DNA from 4 places in the Vibrio tubiashii ATCC 19109 genome. Region 1 is predicted to be linked to each of the others. Evidence: predicted binding sites of a transcription regulator. Region 1 holds the regulator's gene; each other region holds the start of a gene.
What was found. Region 1 encodes MetJ, which represses methionine synthesis genes. Its sites were predicted from a motif close to TTAGACNTNTANANGTCTAA; they were not measured.
Positions count from the first base shown of each region.

Region 1 (8,039 bases):
GCGCTGTATACACCTGCTACATCACTCCAAATCGTTACGCGTTTCGCTTCTGCCAGCGCGCCGATAACGGTTGCTGAATAGTCAGAACCATTACGCCCTAGTAACACCGTATGCCCTTGGCTATCTTGAGCCATAAAGCCAGTGATCACCACTCTATGATGAGCGTGTTGCACTAATACTTCTTTAGTGAGCGGGTAAGAAGCACCAAAGTCGACTTCAGGCTGAGTGCCCGCTTCAGCACGTAAAAATGCGCGAGCATCCTGAGCCACAGCAGGTAGAGAGTGTTGATTGAGCAGCGCTGCCAATAGGCGTGAAGACCACACTTCGCCATGACCTAAAACGGCTGCTTTCTCTGCTTCGTTGAGCGGATAAGTCAACTCGCCCAAGGTACTGAACTCATCATTTAAAGTAGCGAGTAGCTGCTGTTTTACTTCTCCTTCAATAAGCGTTTCAATCAGCTCGGTTTGAAACTGGCGCAGTGCTTGAAGTTCTTCGTGAGCAATACGGCCATCTTTGCTGAGGGCTTCGAGAAATGCAATCAGGCGGTTGGTGGTTTTGCCTGCGGCAGAAACAACGATCAGATCTTCTGGTTGTGAGTATTCTTTTAAGATACCGACGACACGGCGGTAGCACTCAGGGTCGGCAAGGCTGCTACCACCAAACTTATGGAGTTGACGTTGAATAGTAGACATTAGAAGGCTTCCTTAGCTTTTGCGAAAGCTTGTTCAAGGTCAGCAATTAAATCTTCTGCATCTTCAAGCCCAACCGACAGGCGCAGCAGTTGTTGGGAAACACCAGCCTCTGCAAGTGCTTCCTCTCCCATTGCCCTATGTGTCATTGAAGCAGGGTGACAGATTAGGCTCTCTACACCGCCGAGAGATTCAGCAAGTGAGAAAAGCTCTAGTTCACCAACAAAGAATTTAAGTTGTTCAAAGCTACCCGCGAATTCGAAGCTGAGCATAGAACCAAAGCCAGTTTGCTGCTTTTTAGCAATCTCATGGCCTGGATGCTCAGGCAGGCTAGGATGATAGATGTTACCGACTAAGTCTTGGGTCTGTAAGAAGTCTAAAATTTGGCGAGAGCTCTCCTCATGCACCTTCATACGTGCCCCCAGAGTACGGATGCCGCGCAATGTCATGTAGCTATCAAATGGTGTGCCTGTTGCACCAATACAGTTACCCCACCAAGCTAGTTCTTCCGCGTGTTCTTCGGTTTTGGTAATGACAACACCGCCAATAACATCAGAGTGGCCATTGATATACTTGGTGGTCGAGTGAATAACAAAGTCGGCGCCAAGGTCTAAAGGCTTTTGGAACACAGGTGTCAAAAAGGTATTGTCGACAGCCACTAGAGCGCCAACTTGTTTAGCTTTCTCACATACGTCCGCGATATCGACGACACGAACTAGCGGGTTAGATGGTGTTTCCAATAGGATCAGTTTAGGCTTTTTAGCTAGGGCTTCGGCAAAAGCTTGTTCGTTAGATTGATCAACAAATAGAACTTTGAAATCACCTTTATTTGCGCGGGTATTGAATAGACGGTAAGTACCACCGTAGCAATCGTGCGGTGCGACGATAAGGTCATCTGGGCCAAGGAAAGCGGATACCCATAGATTAAGTGCCGAAGTACCACAGTTGGTCACGACCGCGCCCTTACCTGACTCAAGTTCAAACAGAGCAGTTTCGAGTAGTCCGCGGTTTGGGTTGCCTGAGCGGGTGTAATCGTACTTTGGTACATCACCAAAGGCAGGAAAGCCATAATTTGTCGAGAGGTAAATAGGTGGAACAACTGCGTGATGTTGAGTGTCGGACTCGATACCAGTACGTACCGCGATTGTGGCTGGTTTGCGGGTGCTCATAAGTGTTTCCTTTCGAACTTTAGTGACTTCTATTTGGGAATACGCTATACCTTTATCTTGTTAGATATATGTTATTCCAATCCCATACCTTTCCACTTTACTTATCATTTTTGTGGACGTCAACACTTCTAGACGTCTATATGTCTTTGCTTGTGGCTATAAATACCGCTAAAATTAGGGATTCTATTTTCAACCATAAAAAATAACGAAAGGTGCGCAATGGCAGATTGGAATGGCGAATACATTAGCCCATATGCTGAGCATGGAAAGAAAAGCGAACAAGTAAAGAAGATTACAGTTTCTATTCCATTGAAAGTATTAAAGGTTTTGACTGATGAGCGTACCCGCCGCCAGATTAATAACCTGCGCCACGCAACAAACAGCGAGCTATTGTGTGAAGCTTTTTTGCATGCATATACCGGGCAGCCACTGCCGACCGATGAAGATTTACGTAAAGACCGCCCAGACGATCTTCCTGCTGAAGTGAAAAAACTGATGACAGAGATGGGAATTGAGTTCGAATCTTTCGACGAATAATAAAAATAGTCGCACCTAATTTTCGCACGCTGACGAAACTGAAATTAAAAAAAACCGCTGTCTTAACAGCGGTTTTTTCGTTCTTGAAGAGATTACTCAGCCAATTTATTCGGCCATGTAGTTTTCTGGCATTTCAATGCGAGCAACACCTGAGTCAACAGCGGCCTGAGCAACGGCTTTAGCAACACGAGGTAGTAGACGCGAATCCATTGGTTTTGGAATGATATAGCCAGGACCAAACGACAGAGCATCAACGCCAGCAGCTGCTAGGACTTCAGCTGGCACTTCTTCTTTCGCTAGTTGGCGAATAGCGTCAACCGCTGCCAGTTTCATCTCATCGTTAATTTCACTTGCGCGCACGTCTAGCGCACCGCGGAAGATGAATGGGAAACACAGCACGTTATTCACTTGGTTAGGGTAATCACTACGACCAGTACCCATGATCAGATCACTACGTACATCGTGAGCAAGTTCAGGTTTGATCTCTGGATCTGGGTTAGAACACGCAAAGACCACAGGTTTGTCTGCCATCAACTGAAGAGCTTCTGGTGAGAGTAGGTTAGGGCCTGATACACCAAGGAACAGGTCAGCACCTTCGATAACGTCTTCTAGTGTGCGCTTATCGGTGTTGTTGGCGAATAGCTGTTTGTATTCGTTAAGATCGTCACGACGAGTGTGGATAACACCTTTACGGTCAAGCATGTAGATTTTCTCACGCATCGCGCCACACTTAATCAGTAGCTCCATACATGCTACTGCTGCTGCACCTGCACCGAGACACACAATCGTTGCGTCTTCTAACTTCTTCCCTTGAAGTTCAATGGCATTAAGCATACCTGCCGCGGTAACAATCGCCGTACCGTGCTGGTCATCGTGGAAAACAGGTACATCACAACGCTCAATCAACTGCTTTTCGATTTCGAAACAGTCTGGCGCTTTGATGTCTTCTAAGTTAATACCGCCAAAAGTATCGGCGATGTTAGCAACGGTATCGACAAACTCTTCGATAGTACGGTGCTTTACTTCAATATCAATTGAATCTAAGCCCGCAAAGCGTTTGAAAAGCAGCGATTTACCTTCCATTACAGGTTTAGATGCTAGAGGACCTAAGTTGCCAAGACCAAGAATCGCCGTACCATTTGAGATAACAGCAACCATGTTGCCTTTTGATGTGTACTTGTAGACGTTGTCAGCGTTTTGTGCGATTTCACGTACAGGCTCTGCTACACCAGGGCTATAGGCTAGAGCAAGATCTTTAGCCGTTTCTGCTGGTGTTGTTAGTGCGACTGCAATTTTACCTGGAGTTGGGTAAGCATGATAATCCAAAGCTTGCTGACGAAATTGTTCTTCTGGGGATACTTCTTGGCGATTGTCGTCTGACATAGGTGTAGGTACTCATTAATAATTATATGGAATGGGGAAATCCATTCTAGAGTAACTAAGTCAAGCTGCCTAGGTCAGAATGCGAGCCGAAGCAATAAAAAGTAGTAAATGACTGGAGATAAGACCAGATGAACAGAGATATGGCTAGAGAATATTAAAATTAATAATAGATTACTCTGCAAAATGGATATTGCGTGAGTGACAGATAACAAAAAAGGACGCCTGAGCGTCCTTTTTAGATTCGGCTAAGAAGAAATTATTTCTTGCTTGATAGAGCACCGAAACGCTTGTTGAAGCGATCAACACGGCCGCCTGTATCAACGATACGTTGCTTACCAGTGTAGAATGGGTGACATTTGTCACATACGTCTAGGTGGATAGACTCTTTAGCTAGAGTTGAGTTGAACTCAAAAGAGTTACCGCAAGAACAAGTCGCTTTTACTGCTTTGTATTCTGGGTGGATACCAGCTTTCATGGGAGAACCTCTAAATATAGGCCGTGTCGCTATCCGATTCTAAGCCGGACACCACACGTAGTTAATAAAAAACCTTTTCGGATACCGCTGCTGTAAAGCTAGCCATATCACTAAGGCGCGATATAGTAATGAATACCTGACTTAGGATCAACCAGTTTAGACCCGAAATCGCTACTTTTTTAGCCTAAGTTATTCTTGATGCTTGAATCACGCTCTCTTTCCACTGCTAGGCTTTTCCCTTAGACTAGCCTACGTAACCTCTCACTTAGCTGTATAGCCTATTATGCGACCAACAATTGCGCGCGTGGCATTGCCTGTGCCTCTCGACAAACAGTTTGATTATCAGATCCCTAACCACCTATTTCCTATCATAGGTGGGCGTGTCTCTGTCCCTTTTGGTCGTCAAACTCTGGTTGGCATTGTCACCGCGTTGGTGAATGAGTCAGAGTTCAGCCTTGATAAGCTTAAGCCGATTAAGCATGTGTTGGATAACCAGCCTGTGTGGCCTGAAAAGCTCTACTCCTTACTCTTTTGGTGTAGTCAGTTTTACCAGTATCCGCTTGGTGACACTTTGTTTAATGCCATGCCAAGTGCACTGCGAAAAGGTAAAGACGCTGATTTCGCGACGCTGGTGGAATGGCAGCTCACCGCGAGTGGTCGCGACCAATTGATGGCGGGTTTCGGCCGCGCGGTTAAACAAGCCAAAGTGATGCATATGCTGGAGTCAGGCTCGATTCCGCATCAGCGTTTTGTCGATGAAGAGATCAGTTCATCTGTGCTAAAGACCTTAGCGGAAAAAGGCTGGATTGAATCGATAGAAAAAAGACCAGTGATTCGTGAGTGGAAACATGACGTTGAAGCTGATGTCGATAAGCCAAAGCTAAACTCTGAGCAGGCGGTGGCGATTGCGACAGTGAATAGTAATGAAGGTTTCGCTTGTTACCTGTTAGAGGGGGTAACGGGATCTGGTAAAACGGAAGTGTACCTCAACCTGATTAAGCCTGTGCTTGAGCAAGGCAGGCAAGCGCTAGTTCTTGTGCCCGAGATAGGGTTAACGCCGCAAACCATTAACCGGTTTAGAAAACGTTTTAATGTTCCAGTTGAGGTAGTGCACTCTGGTTTAAATGATACAGAGCGACTTAACGCTTGGCTTAGCGCGCGTGATAACGCCGCTGGCATTGTGATTGGTACTCGCTCTGCACTGCTCACGCCTTTTGCCAACCTTGGCATTATCATTGTTGATGAAGAGCATGATGCTTCGTATAAGCAGCAAGATAGTCTGCGCTACCATGCGCGTGATGTGGCAGTGATGCGTGCCAACAAAGAGCAGATCCCCATTGTACTTGGCTCAGCCACGCCAGCTTTAGAAACTCTACATAACGCCTTGAGTGGTAAGTACCATCATTTAGTGCTTTCTTCCCGAGCGGGAGCGGCGACGCCAACGACCAACAAAGTGCTCGATGTTAAAGGGCTATATCTAGAAAGTGGTCTTTCTGCGCCACTCATCGCCGAAATGCGCCGCCATTTAAAGGCAGGCAACCAAGTGATGCTGTTTTTAAACCGACGCGGCTTTTCTCCAGCGTTGATGTGTCATGAATGTGGTTGGATTGCGGAATGTAAGCGCTGTGATGCTTACTATACCTATCACCAGAACAGCAATGAAATTCGCTGCCACCACTGTGGCTCACAGCAACCGATTATTCATCAATGTCAGGGCTGTGGTTCCACGCACTTGGTGACAGTAGGTGTGGGAACCGAGCAGTTAGAAAAACAGCTTGCTGAACTCTTTCCTGAGTTTAAAACCATTCGAATTGATCGAGACAGCACTCGCCGAAAAGGCAGCTTAGAGAATGCGCTAGGTGCGATTCGTAATGGTGAGTATCAGATCTTGATTGGTACGCAAATGTTGGCTAAAGGTCATCACTTCCCAGACGTTACTCTGGTAGCACTATTAGATGTGGATGGTTCTCTTTACAGCAGTGATTTCCGTGCGTCTGAGCGTCTGGCACAATTGTTTATACAGGTAGCGGGACGGGCAGGGCGCGCAAGCAAGCCGGGAGAGGTGGTGCTGCAAACCCACCACCCAGAACATAGCCTACTGCAAGCGTTATTAACTAAGAGTTATCGCCACTTCGCCGAAACGGCTTTGCAAGAGAGAAAGCTAGCGCAGTTACCACCGTATTCGTTTCTGACTCTGTTTAAAGCGGAAGCTAACCACTCTCAGCCCGTCGAGGAGTTTCTTCGCCAGGTTCGCCATACACTAGAGGCGCATCCTCTGTTTGATGATTATTGCCAAGTGCTTGGTCCGACACCTGCACCGCTAGCAAAACGCGCGGGTAAGTATCGTTGGCAACTGCTGCTGCAAACCCAAAGCCGCCCTGTGATGCAAAAGTTACTTGCAAGCGCTAAGCCTGCAATCCAAATGTTGCCGAATGCGAAGAAAGTGCGCTGGAGTTTAGATATTGAGCCACAAGATCTGAGCTAATTACATGGTAATTTACCCCCATTTTTTGCGACTTCCTGCGACGGGTAGCTATTGAGTTTCTTCATATTCACACCTTTTTCATTTATTTGTGATTCAGGTCTCCTATTGCCTGCCGATTTTGTTAAATCTCCCGTAACTTTGTGTTTTGAAATGAATAAACTAGGTCTTGTGCAATATGTTGCTCTCAGGCCATAGTGTGTGAGTTAAACGTTTGCTCAGTGCAAATAAATGAGAAGATAGGTATTTTAGCCTACAAGTCGACATCAATTTGGCCGTTCAACCGATGAGATGCATTTCAACTAGAGGCTTAGGTGGCGTTTGAGCTGCCAATTTGGAAATGAAGAGGGTTAATTAAATATGGCGACAATGAAGGATGTTGCCCAGCTTGCGGGAGTTTCAACAGCGACAGTGTCTAGAGCGCTAATGAATCCAGAAAAGGTATCGTCAGCGACAAGGAAAAGAGTCGAAGATGCTGTTTTAGAAGCTGGTTATTCACCAAACTCGTTGGCGCGCAACTTGCGTCGTAACGAATCAAAAACAATCATCGCAATCATTCCAGATATTTGTGATCCCTACTACACCGAGATCATTCGAGGAATTGAAGATGCGGCAATGGAGCACGGATACATCGTTTTGCTTGGCGATAGTGGGCAGCAGAAGAAGCGTGAAAGCTCATTTGTAAACCTAGTATTTACTAAGCAAGCGGATGGTATGTTGCTGCTTGGTACCGATCTTCCTTTTGATGTCAGTAAACCTGAACAAAAGAACTTACCGCCTATGGTAATGGCTTGTGAGTTTGCACCTGAATTAGAACTACCTACTGTACATATCGACAACCTAACTTCTGCCTTTGAAGCGGTTAACTACCTAACGCAGATGGGTCATAAGCGAATTGCACAAATCTCAGGCCCTGAAACAGCGGTACTATGTCAGTTCCGTCATCAAGGTTATCAGCAGGCCCTTAGACGTGCAGGGATCACCATGAACCCGAATTACTGCACTTCCGGTGATTTCACCTTTGAGGCTGGAGCGAAAGCAATCCGCCAATTGCTAGCATTACCAGATGCGCCGACAGCGGTGTTCTGTCATAACGATGCAATGGCGATTGGGGCGATTCAAGAGGCGAAGAAGCTAGGTCTGCGTGTTCCGCAAGACCTCTCCATTGTAGGGTTTGATGATATTCACTTTGCTCAATACTGCGATCCACCGTTAACGACCATTTCTCAGCCTCGCTATGAAATTGGCCGTCAAGCAATGCTTATGATGCTTGAGCTGCTGCGTGGGCATGATGTTCGCGCAGG
Region 1 is NZ_CP009354.1:3,072,484-3,080,522, reverse strand. Features, by position in the region: gene IX91_RS14100 (bifunctional aspartate kinase/homoserine dehydrogenase II) at 1-692, opposite strand, end outside; gene IX91_RS14095 (O-succinylhomoserine (thiol)-lyase) at 692-1,858, opposite strand; gene metJ (met regulon transcriptional regulator MetJ) at 2,078-2,395, shown strand; gene IX91_RS14085 (malic enzyme-like NAD(P)-binding protein) at 2,501-3,778, opposite strand; gene rpmE (50S ribosomal protein L31) at 4,035-4,253, opposite strand; gene priA (primosomal protein N') at 4,537-6,738, shown strand; gene cytR (DNA-binding transcriptional regulator CytR) at 7,096-8,039, shown strand, end outside.

Region 2 (8,039 bases), 580 kb from region 1:
CTACAGCGTGAACGTATTTAGCACCAGCTACAGCACCAAGGATTTGAGCACCTTGACCTTCAAGTTTAACGCCTTTACCAGCGAAGAAAGCTGCACCGCCGTTAGAGAACTGAACAACAACTGGAGCTTTAACTTTAGCAGCTGCTTCTAGTACTGCGTTTACAGAGTCAGTACCTACTACGTTTACTGCAGGTAGAGCGAAGTTGTTTTCCTTAGCAACTTCAAAAACTTTCTGTACGTCGTCGCCAGAGATAACACCTGGTTTTACGAAATCGAAGATCTTAGACATGGATTTAATCCTATTTATCTGTCGTTTTAAAAATAAAACTTGTTAAGTTTAAATTCTTGCAAACGTTTGCTCACAACTCGCGCTATTCTAGCAAAAAAGTGTGATGTGCAGCAAACAAGAAAGCGGGAGATTAACTCCCCCGCTTTCACTTAATTACTTAGCGCGCTCTTCAAGCATCGCAACTGCTGGTAGTACTTTACCTTCAACGAATTCAAGGAATGCACCACCACCTGTAGAGATGTAAGAAACGTCAGCTTTAATACCGAACTTGTCGATAGCCGCTAGCGTGTCACCACCACCTGCTACAGAGAAACCTGCAGACTGAGCGATTGCTTCAGAGATACCTTTAGTACCTGCTTCGAAGTTCTTGAATTCAAATACGCCTACAGGACCGTTCCAAAGGATAGTTTTTGCGTTGCCGATGATATCAGCTAGAGCCGCTGTTGATTCTGGACCTAGGTCGAAGATCATGTCGTCGTCAGCTACTTCTGAAACGTGCTTGATTTCAGCTTCTGCGTTTTCATCGAATGCTTTCGCACATGCAACGTCAGTCGCTACTGGGATAGAACACTCTTTCATTAGCTTTTGAGCTGTTTCAACTAGGTCTGCTTCGTATAGAGACTTACCTACGTTGTGGCCATCAGCTGCGATGAACGTGTTTGCGATACCACCACCAACAACAAGTTGGTCAGCAACTTTAGATAGAGATTCTAGAACTGTTAGCTTAGTAGAAACTTTAGAACCACCAACGATAGCAACAAGTGGACGCTCTGGGTTGTCCATTGCTTTACCTAGTGCTTCCAGTTCAGCAGCAAGTAGAGGACCAGCACACGCTACAGGTGCATTCATGCCAACACCGTGAGTAGATGCTTGTGCACGGTGAGCAGTACCGAATGCATCCATTACAAAGATGTCACATAGGGCAGCGTATTTCTTAGATAGCTCTTCTTCGTTCTTCTTTTCGCCTTTATTGAAGCGAACGTTCTCAAGAACAACTAGCTCACCAGTGTTTAGCTCTAGGCCTTCTAGGTAGTCTTTAGCTAGCTTAACTTCGCAATCTAGTGCGTCGTTTAGGTAGTTAACAACAGGTTGTAGAGAGAACTCTTCTGCGTATTCACCTTCAGTCGGACGACCTAGGTGAGAAGTAACCATAACTTTCGCGCCTGCTTCTAGACAGTGCTTGATTGTTGGTAGAGATGCTAGAATACGTGCATCAGAAGTCACTTTGCCTTCTTTTACTGGTACGTTTAGGTCCGCACGGATAAATACACGTTTACCTGCTAGATCCAGGTCAGTCATCTTGATTACAGACATGATGTGTCCTCTCAAATTTTCAATAAGTAAAGTTTTCAGTAGCCCGGCAACCCTGCCAGACCTATTAATTCTTCAAACGCTGTTGGTATAGTGGAGATGCTCAATATTTATTTCAAGGGTTAAAATAAATATTTCTCCATTAAAAGAGTGGTTATTTCGCACTCTGCATTGCGAGCGCTGTATCCAACATACGGTTCGCAAAGCCCCATTCGTTATCGCACCAAACGAGCATTTTTACTAAGTGCCCATTACTCACTCGTGTCTGTGTACCATCGACAATCGCGCTATGGGGATCATGATTAAAGTCGATCGAAACGAGCGGCGCTTCAGTATAGTCAACAATGCCCTGTAATGTACACTGAGATGCGTTAACAATGGTTTGATTTACGTCATTAACTTTCACATTTGTATTAATTGTGACACTTAAATCCATTGCTGTGACGTTTACCGTCGGAACTCTTACAGAAATCGCTTCAAACTTGTTGGAAAATTTCGGGAAGATTCTTTCAATACCTTTATGCAACTTGGTGTCCACAGGAATGATCGACTGACTCGCTGCACGGGTACGTCTTAGGTCCGAATGGTAGGCGTCTATGACTTGCTGGTCGTTCATAGAAGAGTGGATAGTAGTGATAGTGCCAGATTCAATTTCAAACGCATCATCAAGCGCTTTAATGATCGGCACAATACAATTGGTGGTACAAGAGCCATTGGAAACCACATTGTGTTCCGCTTTGAGCGTTTCGTGATTAACACCATAGATGATGGTGTTATCAAGGTCGCAGGCACCAGGATGCGAGAACAGGACTTTCTTGGCTCCTGCTTTGATATGCTCCTGACCATCCGCTTGAGTGCCAAATACACCTGTGCAGTCGAGAACTAAATCCACTTCGAGATCACGCCAAGGCAGTAGCTCAATATCATTAAGATGAAGGATACGGATGGAATCAAACTCACCAGTGCCTTGATGAGGAGTATCATGGTGGATATAGATGTGCTCTTGATCGTTGGTCACTTTTCTACCAAAACGACCATGACTAGTATCATATTGAAGTAGATGGGCCATCGCATCCGGTTGCGCCAGTTCATTCACCGCCACTACCTTTATTTGTTGGTTTTTGCCACTTTCATATACCGCTCGCAAAACATTACGGCCAATACGTCCAAACCCGTTGATCGCAACTTTCAGCATAACTCCATCGCCCTACATCATTTTCGTGTCACAAATACTACCCGATAGTAGGCCAAAGCGCATTAAGTTAGTGATGTGTGCCGAACAATTGAAACTGTATAACTTGAATAATAAGCCAGCAATATAGATAGTCGCTGTGTGAGGTTGTTTTCCTTATGGCTGTTTCTTATCTAGTTTCATCAACCAAAGGAAATGACTATGTCTGGGTACCCAGCCACTCACTTTTGTAAACAGTGCGAACAAGAAGCACCCCATAGTGAAGTGCTTGTAAGAAAGACCAGCAGCTACGACACGGACACTTCTTTGTTAGGTAGAGTCAAACTGATGGCTCATGCCTTTATTAATGGCGGTCACTACTATGACATGGACAGATATGTCACGTGTAAAGTCTGCGGCCACAAAGAGAAGGATAACTGGGGTAACGAGTTTGAGTAGTCGCTACTTGACCTCAGATTGAACGCATAAAAAAACCGAGCCACTAGGCTCGGTTTTCTACTTCATGACTTCAGCAAATCTTATGCTAGTAGCTCTTTTGCTGTGTTTACTACGTTTTCTGTAGTGAAACCGAACATCTTGAATAGCTCACCTGCTGGTGCAGATTCACCAAATGTTGTCATACCGATGATACGACCGTCGAAGCCAACGTACTTGTACCAGAAGTCAGCGATGCCAGCTTCTACAGCGATACGAGCTGTAACGTCAGATGGAAGTACAGATTCACGGTACTCAGCGTCTTGCTTGTCGAATGCGTCAGTAGCAGGCATAGATACTACACGTACCTTCTTACCTTCAGCCGTTAGTTGCGCTGCTGCTTCTACTGCTAGCTCAACCTCAGAACCTGTAGCGATAAGGATTAGCTCTGGCTTGCCTTCACAATCTTTTAGGATGTAACCACCGCGAGCGATGTTTGCAACCTGCTCTTCGTTACGCTCTTGCTGTGCAAGGTTTTGACGAGAGAAGATCAGAGATGTTGGACCGTCTTTACGCTCGATAGCCAGTTTCCAAGCGACTGCAGATTCCACTTGGTCACATGGACGCCATGTGCTCATGTTTGGCGTTAGACGCAGAGAAGCCATTTGCTCAACCGGTTGGTGAGTTGGGCCATCTTCACCAAGACCGATAGAGTCGTGCGTGTAAACTTGGATGTTCTGAACTTTCATCAGAGCCGCCATACGCATCGCGTTACGTGCGTACTCCATGAACATTAGGAACGTTGCGCCGTATGGTACGAAACCACCATGTAGTGCAATACCGTTCATGATCGCTGTCATACCGAATTCACGTACACCGTAGTGGATGTAGTTACCTGACGCATCTTCAGCAGACACAGATTTAGAACCAGACCACATAGTTAGGTTAGAAGGGGCAAGGTCAGCAGAGCCGCCTAGGAATTCAGGTAGCATAGCACCGAACGCTTCTAGTGCGTTTTGCGACGCTTTACGTGATGCGATGTTGGCAGGGTTAGCCTGAAGATCAGCAATGATTGCATTGGCTTTCTCTTCCCACTCGGCAGGTAGTTCACCGTTTAGGCGACGTTTAAGCTCAGCCGCTTCAGCTGGGTAAGCTGCTGCGTATGCATCAAACTTAGTGTTCCACGCTGCTTCCTTAGCTGCGCCTGCTTCTTTCGCATCCCACTCTGCGTATACGTCAGCAGGGATTTCGAATGGACCGTGTTCCCAGCCAAGTTCTTTGCGAGTTGCTGCAATTTCTTCAGCGCCTAGCGGAGCACCGTGACAGTCGTGTGAACCAGACTTGTTAGGTGAACCAAAACCGATGATCGTCTTAGTACAGATTAGAGTTGGGCGTGGGTCAGCTTTCGCTGCAACAATAGCTGCATTGATCGCTTCTGGATCGTGACCGTCTACTGCAGGGATTACGTGCCAGCCGTATGCTTCAAAACGCTTAGGTGTGTCGTCAGAGAACCAACCTTCTACTTCACCGTCGATAGAGATGCCGTTGTCATCCCAGAACGCGATCAGTTTGCCCAGACCTAGTGTACCTGCTAGAGAACATGCTTCGTGCGAGATACCTTCCATCAGACAGCCGTCACCCATGAATGCATAGGTGAAGTGATCAACGATATCGTGGTCTTCTTTGTTGAACTGTGCTGCAAGTGTCTTCTCAGCTAGCGCCATACCAACAGCGTTAGTGATACCTTGACCTAGAGGACCCGTTGTAGTTTCAACGCCTGGTGCATAACCATACTCTGGGTGACCTGGAGTCTTAGAGTGTAGCTGACGGAAGTTTTTCAAATCGTCAATTGATAACTCATAGCCAGAAAGGTGTAGCAAAGAGTAAATCAGCATAGAGCCGTGGCCGTTTGATAAAACGAAACGGTCGCGGTCAGCCCACTCAGGGTTAGACGGGTTGTGATTTAGGTGAGAACGCCAAAGAACTTCAGCGATATCAGCCATACCCATAGGTGCACCTGGGTGACCAGAGTTAGCTTGTTGAACTCCATCCATGCTTAGAGCACGAATTGCGTTAGCGAGATGTTGACGAGAAGACATGTCAGCTCCTGAATGCATTAAGCGAATCAAATATAAAATGAGCGATAATTCTCTCAAAGCACCACCAGCACTGCAATCGTTTTCCAAGACAAAAGCTCACAAATTTCCTCGCTTTCGCAACATATCGATAAAAGTTACTAATATTTCGACCGATTAACGCAAACGTTTGGTTTTAGTAAATAACAAAAAAGAGCTTGTAATCCGAGCATTCAAAACTAAAATAGACGTCTAGATGTAGATACACCTACAGATATCAGTATTATTTATTAGTGCTCCCCCTTTGATAACGGAGCGCTCTCTAAAAATTTAAAGTGGAGCTCACATGGCTAAGCACCTGTTTACTTCTGAGTCTGTTTCAGAAGGTCATCCAGATAAAATTGCAGACCAAATTTCTGATGCAGTCCTTGATGCGATTCTAGAGCAAGACCCAAAGGCACGTGTTGCTTGTGAAACTTACGTAAAGACCGGCATGGTGATGGTTGGTGGTGAAATCACGACTTCAGCATGGGTAGATATCGAAGAGCTAACTCGCCAGACAGTGCGTGAAATTGGTTATGTTCACTCTGACATGGGTTTCGATGCTGACTCTTGTGCGGTTCTAAACACTATCGGTAAGCAATCACCTGACATCAACCAAGGCGTTGATAAAGCAGACCCTAAAGAGCAAGGCGCTGGTGACCAAGGGATCATGTTCGGTTATGCGACCAACGAAACTGACATTCTAATGCCAGCTCCAATTACTTACTCTCACCTTCTTGTTCAAAAGCAAGCTGAAGTACGTAAAAACGGTACACTGCCATGGTTACGCCCTGACGCTAAGTCTCAGGTAACTTTCCAGTACGACCAAGGTAAGATCGTTGGTATTGATGCAGTTGTTCTTTCTACTCAGCACTGTGATTCAATCTCGACGCCTGACCTACGTGAAGCAGTAATGGAAGAGATCATCAAACCTGTACTGCCTTCTGAGTGGATCAATAAAGAGACTAACTTCTTCATCAACCCAACCGGCCGTTTTGTAATCGGTGGTCCTATGGGTGACTGTGGTCTAACTGGTCGTAAGATCATCGTTGATACCTACGGTGGTGCGGCTCGTCACGGTGGTGGTGCTTTCTCTGGTAAAGATCCATCAAAAGTTGACCGTTCTGCAGCATACGCAGCACGCTACGTTGCGAAAAACATCGTTGCTGCTGGTCTAGCAGATCGTTGTGAAATCCAACTTTCTTACGCGATCGGTGTTGCTGATCCAACGTCTATCATGGTTGAGACGTTTGGTACTGAGAAAGTATCTCACGACATCATCATCGAAGCAGTTCGTCAAAACTTCGACCTTCGCCCATACGGTCTGCAAGAGATGCTGAACCTACTTCAGCCTATCTACAAGAAGACTGCGGCATACGGCCACTTCGGTCGCGAAGAGTTCCCATGGGAAGCGACAGATAAAGCAGCTCTACTGCGCGAGTTCGCTGGTCTGAAGTAATCTTTGATTACACTATAAAAATATTAAGAACGTCTGGATTACCAGACGTTCTTTTTTTATGCGCAAAAAAACATCAAGAAATTTGTATTTTTTTGCCATGCGGTCAATAGTTAAAAATATGTTAACGAACAAATCGCACAGCGATCTTGCTTCGTAAACTGTTTAACTGATGCGCCGCTTACATTATTAGAGGTCGCCAAGCCGGGCATCGAGTTTCGTTCACTGTCGCTCAAGAGCGCAGTGTAGGTAGAGAATCGATCAAGGAGGATATATGCCTCGTACGGTGAATCCACACGACTTCGATGACAAGAACAAAGAAGTCAAAGACTCAGAATACGCCCGCACGATTCCGTGTAATCAGGTCAGTATTTCTGCCCCATTCCATTGGCTTGCCCTCGGTCTGCATGACTTTGTCCGTATGCCACTTATCAGCGCCTTTTACGGTTTGTGCTTTATGGCCGCCGCAATAGGTATTGTTTTACTTGTCCAATGGCAGGGCACGCACTTAGTCGTGATGCCAAGTCTCGTTGTCTATATGCTTATTGGTCCTTTCTTAGCGCTTGGTCTTTATGATGCGAGCTGGGAAAGAGAAAAAGGCCATAGTGCAAGCCTACTTCACTCAATGAAAGCGATTGGTCGTAACTCATCTTCTCAATGGGCATTCGCCGTCTTACTGGCGGTATGTATGATCTTCTGGATGAGAATAGCAGCACTTCTACACGCTCTATATCCATCCGTCCAGGGCGCACCGCTAACGGAGTTTCTGCCTTTCTTAGTCATAGGCTCGCTGGTCGGTTTCGTTCTAGCATGTGTCGTATTCAGTATCTCAGCGTTTTCCATTCCATTAATGATGGAACGTCGTGTTGATATGATGACTGCGGTTTTCTCAAGCTTCAATGCAGTGAAATCGAATATTCCAGCCATGATTGTGTGGGCTGCCCTCATTTGTGGCGGTATTCTCGTCGGCTTTGCGACCTACGGAATCGGAATGCTGTTTACCATGCCAATTCTTGGTTATGGTACTTGGCATGCTTATCACGAAACGATCAAGAAAAAGCATCACCCATAAGTCGCGCTCTACACTGAACCAGTATATGATTCGCCTCTAACTATAGAGGCGTTTTTATTTGGAGTGTGCGTTGGACTTGGAACTTGAATACCGAGCAAAAAAGGTCATGGCTGACTGCATCCAGACCGCATCACATACCTTTAAGCGCTCTTTTCCTCTCCCGCAGTTAAACTTCAATCTACGCGGCA
Region 2 is NZ_CP009354.1:354,425-362,463, reverse strand. Features, by position in the region: gene fbaA (class II fructose-bisphosphate aldolase) at 1-289, opposite strand, end outside; gene IX91_RS01815 (phosphoglycerate kinase) at 443-1,603, opposite strand; gene epd (erythrose-4-phosphate dehydrogenase) at 1,755-2,795, opposite strand; gene IX91_RS01805 (hypothetical protein) at 2,994-3,230, shown strand; gene tkt (transketolase) at 3,311-5,305, opposite strand; gene metK (methionine adenosyltransferase) at 5,628-6,782, shown strand; gene IX91_RS01790 (DUF2189 domain-containing protein) at 7,054-7,851, shown strand; gene IX91_RS01785 (SprT family zinc-dependent metalloprotease) at 7,922-8,039, shown strand, end outside.
Region 2: metK (methionine adenosyltransferase) is a predicted target of MetJ. The motif match lies at 5,526-5,545, and genes of this name have one in related genera.

Region 3 (8,039 bases), 550 kb from region 1:
CTATTGTCGGCAGCAATGCGCGGTATGGTAATGGGCGCATCTAAGCGCATGGTTACAGTAACGGTTGTATTCGCAGGTATCATTTCTAATACGGCATCTGAGCTAGGTTACGTGGTACTTATCCCGCTAGCGGCAATGCTATTCCACTCTTTAGGTCGTCACCCTCTAGCTGGTCTTGCTGCGGCATTCGCTGGTGTTTCAGGTGGCTACTCTGCAAACCTGCTAATCGGTACTGTTGATCCACTTCTGTCGGGTATTACAGAAACTGCTGCGCAAATGATTGACCCAACTTACACGGTTGGACCTGAAGTTAACTGGTACTTCATGTTTGTGTCGACTTTCTTCATTGCGATCACTGGTGCGTTTGTTACTGAAAAAATCGTTGAGCCTAAACTAGGTAAATACAATGATGAAGAAGCGTCAGAAGACCTATCTCAAGACAAGATGGGTGGTCTAACTGCTGTAGAGAAAAAAGGTCTTAAGCTTGCGGGTCTTGCGGTACTAGCGGTTTCAGCGCTTCTTGCATGGACAGTCGTTCCAGCTGACGGCATCCTTCGCTCTGACGCAGGTACCATTGCTGGTTCACCATTCCTGAAGAGTATCGTAGCCTTTATCTTTGTATTCTTTGCTGTACCTGGCTTTGTTTACGGTAAAGTTGTTGGCACGATGAAGACAGATCGCGATGTTATCGATGCAATGTCTAAGTCTATGTCTTCAATGGGCATGTACATTGTACTGGTATTCTTCGCTGCTCAATTTGTAGCATTCTTCAAGTGGACTAACTTTGGTCAAGTCTTCGCTGTTGCAGGGGCAAGCTTCCTACAAGAGATTGGTCTAACTGGCCCAATGCTGTTCTTCGCCTTCATTCTTATGTGTGGCTTCATCAACCTAATGATCGGTTCAGCGTCTGCACAATGGGCAGTAACAGCACCAATCTTTGTTCCTATGTTGATGCTAGTTGGCTACGCGCCAGAAACTATTCAGGCGGCTTACCGCATCGGTGATTCTACTACTAACATCATCACGCCTATGATGAGCTACTTCGGTCTTATCCTTGCTGTAGCAACGCGATACATGAAGAACCTAGGTATCGGTACGCTTATTGCGACCATGCTACCTTACTCAATTGTGTTCATCGTGGGTTGGAGTTTACTGTTCTACGTTTGGGTGTTTATCTTGGGTCTACCTGTAGGTCCTGGTGCGGCGACGTACTACACGCCTTAATCACACGTACTTTATTGAACGATTTAGCCGGAGCTCATTGCTCCGGCTTTTTTGTACCTATAGATTTTCTGAACAGTCTGAGGAGTTGACAAGTGGTAGGGGTGAACTTTACTTATCGGTAGAGCGCTATGCCTTGGAGGTAAAATGAATCAACAAACTCAGCTCTTTCCAATACAGAGCTTTCTTCAGGCTCATATCATTCCGTAATTCAAGCCAACGAGCATGGGTAAGCTTTGGGCTTTGACGCTATTGATATGGTTGTGCTCTCTTCCCGCAGTCAGTGCAACCACAGTGCAGTTAGTCACGCTTGACTATCCGCCCTATATCGTCCATCGCGAAGGGGAGTTATCTGGTGTGGCCGTCGAGCTTGTTGAGGCCGTGTTTGATGAACTCGATGTCCCGATATCAATAGAAGTTTTACCTTGGGCACGAGCTTTGAGTAATGTTCAGTTTGGTCGTGCTGACGCTATCTTTACCGCATTTAAAAATCCAACACGTGAAAAGTTTGCCGATTACTCTAATGAGATCTTGTTTACGCAGAATATAAGCTTAGTGGTAAAAAGAAGTAGTAAGATAAGTAGCTACGACTTTTTATCCCGTGATGTTTCGGCGGTCGCTATCTGCGCTGTCAATCGAGTCAGTTATGGTAAGCAGATGGATGCTTTATTGGCGGATGGGCGCTTTAGGCTAGTCTTTTGGCGCAACCGAACTGAAGATTGCGCTCGCTTGGTCAGGACGGGGCGTGCTGATGTGTGGGTAAATAATGATTTTGGTGCGCGAAGCATTCTGGCTAGTGAACAAATGGAACAAGCACTGGAAATACTCTCGCCGCCAATCGAGGCCACGCCCAGCTATATCGCGTTTTCTAAGCTGAAAGAGCATCAGTGGCTTAGAGACAGATTTGACCAAGTGCTAAGAGAAATGAAGGATGATGGACGCTATGAAGCCATCATTGATGACTACTTCGATAGTCTAAAAACAGTGCCACCAAAAGAAAAGGGCTGACATTACGTCAACCCTTGAGAGCTTATGTTAGCAAAAGTAAGTGATTACCAACCTTTAACTACGCCACCTTGGAAGATATCAGAAGCCGCTGTGTAAACTTCTTCAGTCTGGTAAGACTTAACAAAGTTTTGGACGTTTTCCGCTTGTGCGTTGTCTTCACGCGACACGATTAGGTTTACGTATGGAGACTCTTTGTCTTCAACAAATACACCGTCTTTTTGTGGTGTTAGGTTGATAGAGCTTGCGTAAGTTGTGTTGATAACAGAAAGCGCAACGTCATCTAGAGAGCGTGGTAGCTGCGCAGCATCTAGCTCTACGATAGTGATGTTTTTCGGGTTTTCAACGATGTCACGTACAGTTGCTAGCAGGCCAACGTTCTCACGAAGTTTCAGCAGTCCTTGTTGCTCAAGTAGAATCAGTGAACGACCTAGGTTTGTTGGATCGTTAGGTACAGCGATACGAGCACCTTCTTCAATTTCGTCGACCGCTTTCACTTGCTTAGAGTAACCCGCGATTGGGTAAACAAACGTGTTACCCGCGATAGTCAGTTTGTAACCACGGTCGGCAACTTGCTGATCTAGGTATGGCTTGTGTTGGAACGCATTGATGTCGATAGAGCCATCATCTAGTGCTGCGTTTGGTGTTACGTAATCAGTAAAAGTAACCAGCTCTACATCTAGGCCGTATTTTTCTTTAGCGACTTTAGCAGCCACTTCAGCCACTTGTGCTTCTGCACCAGCCATAACACCAACTTTGATCTTGCTAGTATCTGCTTCTTTTTCTCCACAACCTGCTAGTACCAATGCTGATGCAGCAGCTGCGATAGTTAATAGACCTTTAAGACTGAATTTCATCACTATCTCCTTATAAATTAAATCTGTGAGTATTCTTTATTGTATTCTTAGCGGTGATCGACACGACGAACAATCGCATCACCAATGGATTGAATGATCTGAACTAGTACGATAAGCATTACTACAGTCACGGCCATAATGACCACGTCATAGCGGTGGAAACCGTATCGAATGGCGACGTCACCTAGGCCGCCACCGCCAACCGTTCCTGCCATTGCTGAGTAACTGACAAGCGTGACGAGTGTAATGGTTACCGAGTTAACGATGGTTGGCATCGCTTCAGGAAGCAGTACCTTAGAAATAATTTGAATCGGGGTTGCGCCCATCGACTGTGCTGCTTCAACTAATCCCGTTGGGACTTCAAGTAGAGCACCTTCGATAAGACGAGCAACAAATGGGATGGCGCCGATTGTAAGAGGCACGATGGCTGCTGTTGTACCGATGAATGTGCCAACTAATAGCTTGGTAACTGGAATAATGGCGACCATCAGCACTAGGAAAGGTACGGAACGACCCACGTTAACAATAGCGCCGAGTACACTGTTTAGTTTCGTGTTCTCAAGTAAACCACCTTTCTTGGTGATATGCAGAATCACACCGAGTGGAATACCAACGGCAAAGCCAACAATGCCCGCCACAGCAACCATGTAGATAGTATCCCAAGTCGCGCCGATAAGTAGATTGCTGTTTAAGCTCAGCCACTGTGAAATTTCATTAAAGGACATAGCCTAGCACCTCTACTTTTACCTTGTGCTCACGCAGGAACTCAATCGCTGCATTGTCATCTTGTTCATTACCAAATAGTTCTGCGACCATCATGCCGAATTTCACACCACCGGCGTAATCGAGGTCAGAGCTGAGAATGCTGACATCAATGTTGAATTTACGGGCAATTTGCGTCATCAAAGGAGCATCGACTGTTGCGCCTGTGAACTCTAGACGAACCAATGGGTAACTGCCTTCAACACGCGTTGCTTGCAAGCGAACTTGGTAATCTTCTGGAATCGACAAGTCGAGTGTAGAACGAATGAATTGATGCGCCAGTTCTGTTTTAGGATGAGCGAAAATTTCACCGACAGTCCCTTTTTCGACCAGCTCGCCATCGCCAATGATCGCTACTTCGTGACAGATGCTTTTTACAACGTCCATTTCGTGAGTAATCAAAAGCATAGTGATGTTCAGCTTGCGGTTGATCTCTTTTAGCAGATCTAGAATCGACTGAGTGGTGGCTGGATCCAATGCGCTAGTCGCTTCATCACACAGAAGAACCTTTGGATCAGAAGCAAGAGCACGTGCGATCGCAACACGCTGCTTTTGACCACCACTTAGGTTTGAAGGGTAGCTTTCATGCTTATCTTCAAGGCCGACCAGTTTCAGCAGCTCAGTCACTTTAGTGCTGATGTGCGCTTTATCTTTGCCTGCTAACTCAAGTGGTAGAGCAACGTTGTCAAAAACCGTACGCGATGACAGTAGGTTGAAATGCTGGAAGATCATACCGATGTTACGGCGAGCTTCGCTAAGTTGCGATTTACTGAGTGTTGTGAGATCGACACCATCAACAACAATCGAGCCTGTTGTCGGTGCTTCTAACATGTTTACACAACGAATAAGCGTACTTTTCCCTGCTCCCGATGAGCCAATAACACCAAAGATTGTTCCTTGTGGAATATGAAGGTTGATCTCCTTTAAGGCATGTATTTCCTTACTGCCTTGGTAGAACACCTTATTTACTTGATTAATTTCAATCATCGAGAGACCCGCTATCAGATTAGATGAAGAGCAGCAGATAATGTTGAGCTACATCTCATTTAGTAGATGATGCTATGGTCTTACATGTTTTCTGTCAATAGATATTTTTACGTCTAGACGTCTAAACGTATCTTTTGCTCAATCGATTAGTAATTAGATAGTGATGAAAGAAATAAAGCGTGCAATAATTCTTGTAAAGCAAAGTACATAGAGAAGCATATTTTGGCAAAACCAGCAGTCTTTTTAGACCGAGATGGCGTGATTAACATCGATCACGGCTATGTTCATGATGAGCACGATTTTGAGTTTGTTGATGGCGTATTTGAAGCGACCAAGAAACTGAAAGATATGGGCTACCAACTGGTATTGGTGACAAACCAGTCGGGGATTGCTCGTGGTAAGTTCAGTGAAGATCGTTTCCTATCTTTGACCCAATGGATGGACTGGAACTTTGTCGATAACGGCGTTGAGTTTGATGGTATTTACTACTGTCCGCACCATGCTGAACACGGTCAAGGCAAATATAAGCAAGACTGTGACTGCCGCAAGCCAAAGCCTGGTATGTTTATCTCAGCGCGTGACTTCTTGAAAATTGATATGGCGAACTCTGTTATGGTGGGCGATAAAGCCGAAGACATGATGGCAGCCGAAGCAGCCGGTGTTGGCACCAAAATCCTTGTCCGTACAGGCAAACCTGTCACAGAGAAAGGCGAAGCTATCGCGTCTGTGGTACTCGACAGTATTAAAGAAGTCCCAGCGTATTTAGCAAAATAAACTGAAAAAGGCTGCCTAGGGCGGCCTTTGTTTTGTTTGGAGGGAATCATGAGATATCGGTTGTTAATTGCACTCGCAGTAGGGCTGAGCGTGTCAGCGTGCTCTTTTACTTCGATGGAACGTGAAAACCACTACCAAGGTGATTTTCTATTCTATCAATGTAGTGGTGGCGAAACCTTCAAGCTAGCCTTAATGCCCAATGATTATACGGCACTGCTAAGGTTACCAAAGAAAGATTATCGCATGATCCAGGTTCCCTCTGGCTCTGGCACTAAATACATTCTCGACGATGGCACCGCAGAAATACAAAACCCAGTGACCCTCTATACCAAAGGCAAAGAAGCCCGCTTAGAACTTAGCCACTTGGTGTATAAAAATTGCATTACCCAATAGATCTTTTACGATAGCGTGTCTGGAGGCGTATCGCCTCCTTGCAACGTTCAACTACTAGACCCACGACTTTATGAGCAAAAAACTAACCATTCTTGATATTGCCCGGTTATCCGGCGTAGGCAAATCGACCGTCTCTCGTGTTCTGACTAACGATCCTAAAGTTAAGCCAGAAACACGTGCTAAGGTCGAACGGGTGATTCAGGAATCTGGTTATGTTCCTTCAAAATCAGCACAAGCGATGCGTGGAGGAAGTCAAAAAGTGGTGGGGGTCATTATCTCTCGTCTCGATTCTCCATCAGAAAACAAAGCCGTGGGAAGTATGCTTAATACCTTATATAGCGCGGGCTATGATGTTGTCATTATGGAGAGCCAGTTCGACCGAGCAAAGACCAACGAGCATTTGGATGTGCTGAAAAAGCGTAATGTTGATGGCGTCATCGTGTTCGGCTTTAGTGACTTTGATATTGCTAAGCTCGCGAGCTGGCATAATCGCACTGTGGTTATCGCGATGGATACAGATAAAGTTTCGTCAATCAACTACGACAATAGACAAGTCATTGTTAAGGCGTTGCAATTCTTAGAACAAAAGAGCCTCAAGAACGTCGCATTTATTGGCGTCGATCCTAGTGATAAAACCACAGGTAAATTGCGTTTAGACGCTTATCTGGATTGGTGCCAATCTCACTCTATTTCACCAAACTATCAGACAGGTCAACTAAACCACGAGAGTGCTTATTTGCTGGTGGACGAAGTTTTGACTCAAGGCGTTCAAGCGATTGTTTGTGCCAGTGACACCTTAGCTTTAGGGGTCATTAAGCGTTTACAAGAGCTCAATCGTGAAGATGTGGTTGTCACTGGCGTGGGTGGAAATGAACTGCTTTCCTTCCTATTTCCCAAAGTATTTAGTATTGACCCAGGTTACTCTTTAGCCGGTGAAAGGGCTGCTAAGTTGCTGATTTCTCAAATTAATGGTGAGCTTGAGCAAGTTCATATCACTCAAGAACCTATCTCAATCTAAGCCATTATTTTCAAAGTGATTTAAAATTATACTGTGATCTCTTTCAATTAATGGGACTGTTCCCATTTTTATCTGTAAGTAGATCTGACAATATAATAAGTACATTTGGGAATGTTCCCATAAATAGAAAAACAACAAGCTTAGTCAGTTTGAATCGTCAACATTGTTGACAACAGATGAATGAGAATCCAATTAGGGTGGACATGGATATGAGTAAGATTGCGAAACAAGAAGTTGAGCGTCTGATTGAATTAGTTGGTGGCCGCGAAAACATCGCGAGTGTAAGCCACTGTCTAACTCGCCTTCGCTTTGTACTGAATGATACCGATAAAGCAGACGAGACAGCGCTAGAGGCGTTGCCAATCGTAAAAGGTTGCTTTACCAATGCGGGTCAGTTCCAGGTAGTGATCGGAACTGAAGTTGATGAAGTGTATAAAGTGCTGATTGAGCTATCAGGTAAGAGCGAAGCGTCAAAAGACGAAGCGAAGCTTGCTGCTCGCCAAAATATGAATGTATTGGAACGTGGTATTTCCCATCTTGCTGAAATCTTTGTACCGCTACTTCCAGCAATCATCACTGGTGGTTTGATTTTAGGTTTCCGTAATGTGATTGGTGACATCAAGATGTTTGATGGCCAGTCGCTAACTGAAATTAGTCAGTTCTGGGCAACGGTTCATAGCTTCTTATGGTTAATTGGCGAAGCAATCTTCTTCTTCCTGCCTGTTGGGGTATGTTGGTCAACAGTGAAGAAGCTAGGAGGCACACCAATTTTAGGTATCACTCTAGGTGTGACTCTGGTCTCTCCGCAGTTGATGAATGCCTATCTTATCGGTAAGCAAGCCCCAGAAGTGTGGGACTTTGGCCTGTTCGTGATTGAAAAAGTCGGTTATCAAGCTCAGGTGATTCCTGCGATGTTAGCGGGTATGGCGCTGGCGTTTATTGAGACTAACCTGAAACGTATTGTTCCTTCTTACCTTTACTTAGTTGTTGTTCCTTTCGTTTCTATCATTGTTTCTGTGGTA
Region 3 is NZ_CP009354.1:2,519,734-2,527,772, reverse strand. Features, by position in the region: gene IX91_RS11525 (AbgT family transporter) at 1-1,224, shown strand, start outside; gene IX91_RS11520 (substrate-binding periplasmic protein) at 1,447-2,229, shown strand; gene IX91_RS11515 (MetQ/NlpA family lipoprotein) at 2,274-3,083, opposite strand; gene IX91_RS11510 (methionine ABC transporter permease) at 3,131-3,808, opposite strand; gene metN (methionine ABC transporter ATP-binding protein MetN) at 3,798-4,832, opposite strand; gene gmhB (D-glycero-beta-D-manno-heptose 1,7-bisphosphate 7-phosphatase) at 5,055-5,606, shown strand; gene IX91_RS11495 (MliC family protein) at 5,655-5,999, shown strand; gene treR (trehalose operon repressor TreR) at 6,070-7,017, shown strand; gene treB (PTS trehalose transporter subunit IIBC) at 7,227-8,039, shown strand, end outside.
Region 3: metN (methionine ABC transporter ATP-binding protein MetN) is a predicted target of MetJ. The motif match lies at 4,938-4,957, and genes of this name have one in related genera.

Region 4 (8,039 bases), 530 kb from region 1:
CAACCTTTGCGATCCGCGTAGCTTTGCGCTTGATCCTGTTGGATCTGAGCGATCGCAAAGTAACGAGAGTCTGGGTGAGAGAAATACCAACCGGAAACAGACGCGCCTGGCCACATCGCATAACTTGTCGTCAGTGACATATCGATGGTCTCTTCAACTTTAAGCAGCTCCCACAGAGAGCCTTTCTCAGTATGTTCTGGACAAGCTGGGTAACCTGGAGCAGGACGAATCCCCTGATATTTCTCACGGATCAACTCGTCATTCGATAAGTTCTCATCGGCAGAATAACCCCAGATTTCTTTACGTACCTGTTCATGTAAATACTCGGCAAACGCTTCAGCTAAGCGATCGGCCACCGCCTGAATCATGATGGCGTTATAGTCGTCACCGGCCGCTTTATATTGGTCAGCAAGTTCGCGCTCACCTATACCGCCCGTGACTGCAAACGCACCAATCCAGTCCTTCTTACCTGACTCTTTAGGAGCAATGTAATCTGATAAACAGTAGTTAAAGCCTTTTGGCTTCTCTGTTTGCTGACGCAGGTTATACAACACTTTGGCCACTTCTGTACGAGACTCATCGGTGTACACTTCAATATCATCACCAACGCTTGCTGCAGGAAAGAGTGCACACATACCGCGAGCTTTAAGTAACCCTTCGTTTTCTACTCGGTCTAGCAGATCATTGGCATCTTTAAACAGACGCTTCGCCTCTTCACCGACTTCTTCATGGTCTAAAATCGCTGGGTACTTACCGACAAGCGACCAAGTCATAAAGAAAGGCGTCCAGTCAATGTAGTTACGCAATGTGGCAACATCAAAATCATCGAACACATGGACACCCGGCTTAGCAGGCTCTGGAGGTGTATAGCACTCCCAATCAATCGCCACTTTGTTAGCACGCGCTTGCTCAAGAATGACAGGCTTGGTTCTTGGCTTCTTACGATTATGCTGATCACGAACACGGACGTAATCCGCATCTAACTTCTCGACAAAGGCAGGACGCAGTTCATCTGAAAGAAGTGATGTACACACGCCAACCGCTCTCGAAGCATTGTTTACATACACCACGGGATGTTTGTAGTTTTGCTCAATCTTAACCGCAGTGTGGGCTTTCGATGTCGTCGCGCCACCAATCAGCAGTGGCAAATCAAAATCAAGACGTTCCATCTCTTTGGCCACATGAACCATTTCGTCCAATGAAGGAGTAATCAGGCCGGACAAACCAATAATATCAACATTCTCTTCTTTGGCGACCTTGAGGATCTGCTCACACGGCACCATGACGCCAAGGTCAATGATCTCGTAGTTATTACACTGTAGAACAACGCCAACAATGTTCTTACCAATATCGTGAACATCACCTTTTACTGTCGCTAGAAGAATTTTACCGTTCGACGAGCCCGCTTGCTTCGATGCATTAATATAAGGTTCTAAGTGAGCAACCGCCTGCTTCATCACGCGAGCTGATTTTACCACCTGAGGTAAGAACATCTTGCCTTCACCAAACAGGTCGCCAACCACATTCATGCCGTCCATTAATGGACCTTCAATCACTTCTAACGGCTTGCTAGCATTAACTCGCGCCTCTTCGGTATCCTCAACAATAAACTCGGTGATGCCTTTAACTAGCGCATGCTCTAAACGCTTCTCAACTGACCAGGTACGCCATTCAAGTGCTGAGGCATCTTCTTCTTTTCCAACGCCTTTACCTGCATATTCAGCGGCAATATCGAGCAGTCGCTCTGTACCATCATCACGTCGGTTTAGAACCACATCTTCTACCGCTTCACGCAACTTGTCGGGTACGTTGTCGTAAATTTCAAGCTGACCAGCATTTACGATCCCCATATCCATACCGTTTTTAAAACAGTGATAAAGGAATACGGCGTGAATCGCTTCACGTACATAGTTGTTGCCGCGGAATGAGAAAGAGACGTTAGAGACACCTCCAGAGATCATAGCGTAAGGTAGGTCGCGCTTGATATCCGCAACCGCTTCAATAAAGTCTACTGCGTAGTTGTTATGCTCTTCGATACCGGTCGCAACAGCAAAAATGTTCGGGTCGAAGATAATATCTTCCGGTGGGAAGCCAATTTCATCAACCAAGATATTGTAGGCATTAGTACAAATTTCCAGTTTGCGTTCACGCGTTTCTGCCTGACCAACTTCATCAAACGCCATCACGATAACAGCCGCACCGTAGCGACGAATCAGCTTGGCTTGCTCAACAAACTTCTCTTTGCCTTCCTTGAGTGAGATGGAGTTAACAATGCCTTTACCCTGAATACACTTCAAGCCAGCTTCGATAACCTCCCACTTAGAGGAGTCGACCATGATAGGCACTTTGGAAATTTCTGGCTCAGAGGCACACAGGTTGAGGAAACGCACCATACATGCTTCAGCATCAAGCATGCCTTCATCCATGTTGATATCGATGATCTGTGCACCGTTCTCGACTTGCTGGCGTGCAACCTCTAACGCCTCATCATAAAGCTCTTCTTTGATCAGACGTTTAAAGCGTGCAGAACCCGTTACGTTAGTGCGTTCACCAACGTTAACAAACAGGGTTTCTTTTTCGATTGTCAGTGGCTCAAGACCAGATAGACGACAAGCCGTGATAAGTTCTGGTAATGCGCGCGGTTTTACTCCTTCTACCGCGATAGCCATTTGGCGGATATGCTCTGGAGTCGTACCACAACAACCGCCAATCAGGTTTAAGAAACCACTTTCCGCCCACTCTTTAACATGCACTGCCATATCTTCAGGTGATAAATCATACTCACCAAAGGCGTTAGGTAAACCCGCATTAGGGTGAGTAGAAACAAATGTCTCTGAGATACGTGAGAGCTCTTCCACATACGGACGTAGCTCGTCAGGGCCTAGCGCACAGTTCAAACCAAATGAGATTGGATTGACGTGACGAAGTGAGTTGTAGAAAGCTTCGGTTGTTTGGCCAGAAAGCGTTCGACCTGACGCATCGGTAATGGTGCCCGATATCATCACTGGCAGTTTGGAACCCAACTCTTCAAACACAGTGTCTACCGCAAAGGCACAAGCTTTAGCGTTCAAGGTATCGAAGATAGTCTCGATCAGAATTAAATCTGAGCCGCCTTTAATCAGAGCGCGTGTCGACTCGGAATACGCTTCGACAAGCTCATCAAAGCTAACGTTTCGATAACCGGGATCGTTCACATCGGGTGAAATAGAACATGTGCGGTTAGTTGGGCCCAATACACCTGCAACGTAACGAGGTTTTTCTGGCGTTTTTGCCGTCCACTCATCGGCCGCTTCACGTGCGAGTTTGGCTGCAGCGAAGTTAATCTCTTCGCTTAGGCTTTCCATTTCATAGTCAGCCATTGCAATAGTGGTTGCGTTGAAGGTGTTGGTTTCGAGGATATCTGCACCTGCTTCTAGATAAGCAGAATGGATATCTTTAATAAGTTGAGGCTGAGAAAGAACAAGTAAGTCGTTGTTGCCTTTTAAATCGCAATGCCAGTCAGCAAAGCGCTCACCTCGATAGTCTTGCTCTTCTAGTTTGTAATCTTGAATCATGGTGCCCATACCACCATCGATCAGCAAGATACGTTGTTTTAATTGAGCTTCAATCTGTTGCCTTACATTACTTCCCACGGTACAGCCTCATTCCTTTAGTTATCACTCCATCCTATCACACATTAAAAAGGAGTCTAGACGTCTAAAAGACTTAATTGATGACTTAGTTATGACAAAAAAATGTTTGCTATTTGTACATAGTAGGCAGAAAATTCCCATTCATAATTTGTTACATGTCGAGATTCTAATGTCGGTCTATTACACTCTCTGTTTCCTATCAGCTGCCGCTATGTTGATTGCGTTTGTAAACAGCAAGATAGGTAAAATGCAAACCACCATCGCAATTACAGCAGGTTCGATGATGCTGTCGCTGTTGATTCTTGTAGCAGGTCAAAACGATTGGTTTCATTTAACAGAAATCGCTTCAAACACAGTGGCGAGCATTAACTTTGAAGATTTCCTACTTAAGGGGATATTAGGTTTTCTCCTTTTTGCCGGTGGTTTAGGTATCAAACTACCCAACCTCAAAGATCAAAAATGGGAAATAACTGCCTTAGCTCTGGGCGCGACTCTATTCTCGACTTTCTTTATTGGCTTTGTCCTTTATGGTTTCTGTCAGTTTATCGGCATTCAGTTCGACCTAGTCTACTGCTTACTGTTTGGTGCGCTGATCTCACCAACCGATCCAATTGCTGTACTGGCCATCGTTAAAAAGCTCGACGCTCCTAAACGAATCTCAACTCAAATCGAAGGTGAATCTCTATTTAACGATGGCTTTGGTCTCGTTATCTTTGTCACCATCTTTACCATCGCCTTTGGTACCGAAGCGCCTACCGTCGGCAGTGTTACTATGCTGTTTATACAAGAAGCGCTTGGCGGCATCTTATATGGTTTTGCTTTAGGGTTACTGTTCCACTATTTAATCAGTGCTACCGACGATCACTCAATGGAGCTCCTGCTGACCATAGGTATACCGACAGCAGGCTATGCCTTCGCCGAAGTTCTGCATGTCTCTGGACCATTAGCTATGGTCGTATCTGGCATTATGATTGGTAACTGGACCAGATTTATCGGTTTCTCCAAAGAGAGTGAAGATCACCTCGATCACTTTTGGGAGCTCGTTGATGAGTTCCTAAACGGTGTTCTATTCCTGCTGATTGGTATGTCGATGCTGCTGTTTGAATTCCATAAGGAAGACTGGATTCTAATGGCTTTCTCTGTACCTCTAGTCTTGTCAGCTCGCTACCTCAGTGTTTTCTTGTCATATATCGGCTTTAAGCGTTTTCGAAAATATAACCCTTGGTCAGTCAAGATTCTTACTTGGGGTGGCTTAAGAGGCGGATTGGCGTTAGCCATGGCGCTGTCAATTCCGTCTGGCATCTGGGTTATTCAAGATAAACTGATCGATGTAAAAGAGATTATCCTAGTCATGACCTACTCGGTAGTAGTGTTCTCAATCTTAATTCAAGGCTCTACCATTACGCCAATGATCGAAAAAGCTAAGCTTGCCCAAAAAGAGATGGATTCTGAGAATAGAGAAGCAGAGCAAGAATAGGTTTTGGAAACATCTATAACGTAAAGGCAGCTAACTAAGCTGCCTTTTTAGTATCTAGAGCTTTTGGGTCATAGGTAGACCAAAGCTATTTTTGAGCATTTTCCGTGACAGGTTTCATCATCGATTTGCGCAGCTTGATGACAATAATACTTGAAAGAGCAGCGCATAAGGTGATGACTGGCGCTGCCATAAGCCCCGCTGTGATGTAACAGGTGTCGCAATGACAAAAGGTCGGCCGTTGTGTTGAGCAACGATACTAGGATGCGGGAACGGACTTCGTCCTACGGAAAACTGGAAAACTGGAAAACTGGAAAACTGGAAAACTGGAAAACTGGAAAACTGGAAAACTTTGAGGGTTGGCTTATCGTGTCAACCTATTTTGTTTTCAATACATTACGTTGTCATCCTCAAGAGCGAGGGACGAGTGAGTTGGGGAGCTCTTGTAGCGAGTCGAAAACTAAAATAGATTCCCTGCTCACTCCTTCGTCGCTCCATGGAATGACCGAAGCTATTGAAGTATGCGAATCTTTTTGATCTGTCCCCTTAGGCTCTACCAACTTAGTATCAACACTCACCTCTCGTAGGGTGAAGCCCGAATCCGATTCTAGAGGACGAAGTCCGTTCCAGCAGCGCAGCGATCCCGATTTCCATAGGGCGTAGCCCGTTCTATCTCCCCCTTAAACGCAAGAAGCCCGTTGCGTCAGCAACGGGCTTCTAAAACGACAAAACCCAGTCCGAAGACTGGGTTTTTTAAATAAGTGGCTGACGGCCGGGCTTGCGGGCAAGCGGGACTCGTTGGTCGCAGACCAAAATAATACTGCAGATACAAAAAGACCTCAGCATTTCTGCTGAGGTCTGGAATAAGTGGCGGAGCGGACGGGACTCGAACCCGCGACCCCCGGCGTGACAGGCCGGTATTCTAACCAACTGAACTACCGCTCCGCACTGGTTAGACTCTTGAGTCTAAATTTAAAGCCTGGCGATGTCCTACTCTCACATGGGGAAGCCCCACACTACCATCGGCGCTAATTCGTTTCACTTCTGAGTTCGGCATGGAATCAGGTGGGTCCAAATCGCTATGGTCGCCAAGCAAATTCTTAATTCGGAAAGCTGTTTTAAGTTCTGTAATTACACATTCAAAGTTCTTGCTTTGAGTCCATCAAAACCCTTTGGGTGTTGTATGGTTAAGCCTCACGGGCAATTAGTACAGGTTAGCTCAACGCCTCACAACGCTTACACACCCTGCCTATCAACGTTCTAGTCTCGAACAACCCTTTAGGACCCTCAAGGGGTCAGGGAAGACTCATCTCAGGGCTCGCTTCCCGCTTAGATGCTTTCAGCGGTTATCGATTCCGAACTTAGCTACCGGGCAATGCGTCTGGCGACACAACCCGAACACCAGAGGTTCGTCCACTCCGGTCCTCTCGTACTAGGAGCAGCCCCCTTCAATCTTCCAACGCCCACGGCAGATAGGGACCGAACTGTCTCACGACGTTCTAAACCCAGCTCGCGTACCACTTTAAATGGCGAACAGCCATACCCTTGGGACCGACTTCAGCCCCAGGATGTGATGAGCCGACATCGAGGTGCCAAACACCGCCGTCGATATGAACTCTTGGGCGGTATCAGCCTGTTATCCCCGGAGTACCTTTTATCCGTTGAGCGATGGCCCTTCCATACAGAACCACCGGATCACTATGACCTGCTTTCGCACCTGCTCGAATTGTCATTCTCGCAGTCAAGCGGGCTTATGCCATTGCACTAACCTCACGATGTCCAACCGTGATTAGCCCACCTTCGTGCTCCTCCGTTACTCTTTGGGAGGAGACCGCCCCAGTCAAACTACCCACCAGGCACTGTCCTCAACCCGGATAACGGGTCTAAGTTAGAACATCAACACTACAAGGGTGGTATTTCAAGGACGGCTCCACCGATACTGGCGTACCGGTTTCAAAGCCTCCCACCTATCCTACACATGTAGGGTCAATGTTCAGTGCCAAGCTGTAGTAAAGGTTCACGGGGTCTTTCCGTCTAGCCGCGGGTACACTGCATCTTCACAGCGATTTCAATTTCACTGAGTCTCGGGTGGAGACAGCGTGGCCATCATTACGCCATTCGTGCAGGTCGGAACTTACCCGACAAGGAATTTCGCTACCTTAGGACCGTTATAGTTACGGCCGCCGTTTACCGGGGCTTCGATCAAGAGCTTCGACTTACGTCTAACCCCATCAATTAACCTTCCGGCACCGGGCAGGCGTCACACCGTATACGTCATCTTACGATTTTGCACAGTGCTGTGTTTTTAATAAACAGTTGCAGCCACCTGGTATCTGCGACTCTCAATAGCTCCATCCGCAAGGGACTTCACCGTCAAGAGCGTACCTTCTCCCGAAGTTACGGTACCATTTTGCCTAGTTCCTTCACCCGAGTTCTCTCAAGCGCCTTGGTATTCTCTACCCGACCACCTGTGTCGGTTTGGGGTACGATTCCTTACAATCTGAAGCTTAGAGGCTTTTCCTGGAAGCATGGCATCAATGACTTCACTACCGTAGTAGCTCGACATCGTGTCTCAGCCTTAAAGAGAGCCGGATTTACCTAACTCTCAAGCCTACGCACTTGAACCTGGACAACCGTCGCCAGGCCCACCTAGCCTTCTCCGTCCCCCCATCGCAATTGTAAGAAGTACGGGAATATTAACCCGTTTCCCATCGACTACGCCTTTCGGCCTCGCCTTAGGGGTCGACTTACCCTGCCCCGATTAACGTTGGACAGGAACCCTTGGTCTTCCGGCGAGGAGGTTTTTCACCCCCTTTATCGTTACTCATGTCAGCATTCGCACTTCTGATACCTCCAGCAGACTTTACAATCCACCTTCAACGGCTTACAGAACGCTCCCCTACCCAATACGATAAATCGCATTGCCGCAGCTT
Region 4 is NZ_CP009354.1:305,866-313,904, reverse strand. Features, by position in the region: gene metH (methionine synthase) at 1-3,632, opposite strand, end outside; gene IX91_RS01495 (cation:proton antiporter) at 3,802-5,109, shown strand; tRNA gene IX91_RS01490 (tRNA-Asp) at 5,975-6,051, opposite strand; rRNA gene rrf (5S ribosomal RNA) at 6,084-6,199, opposite strand; rRNA gene IX91_RS01480 (23S ribosomal RNA) at 6,290-8,039, opposite strand, start outside.
Region 4: metH (methionine synthase) is a predicted target of MetJ. The motif match lies at 3,681-3,700, and genes of this name have one in related genera.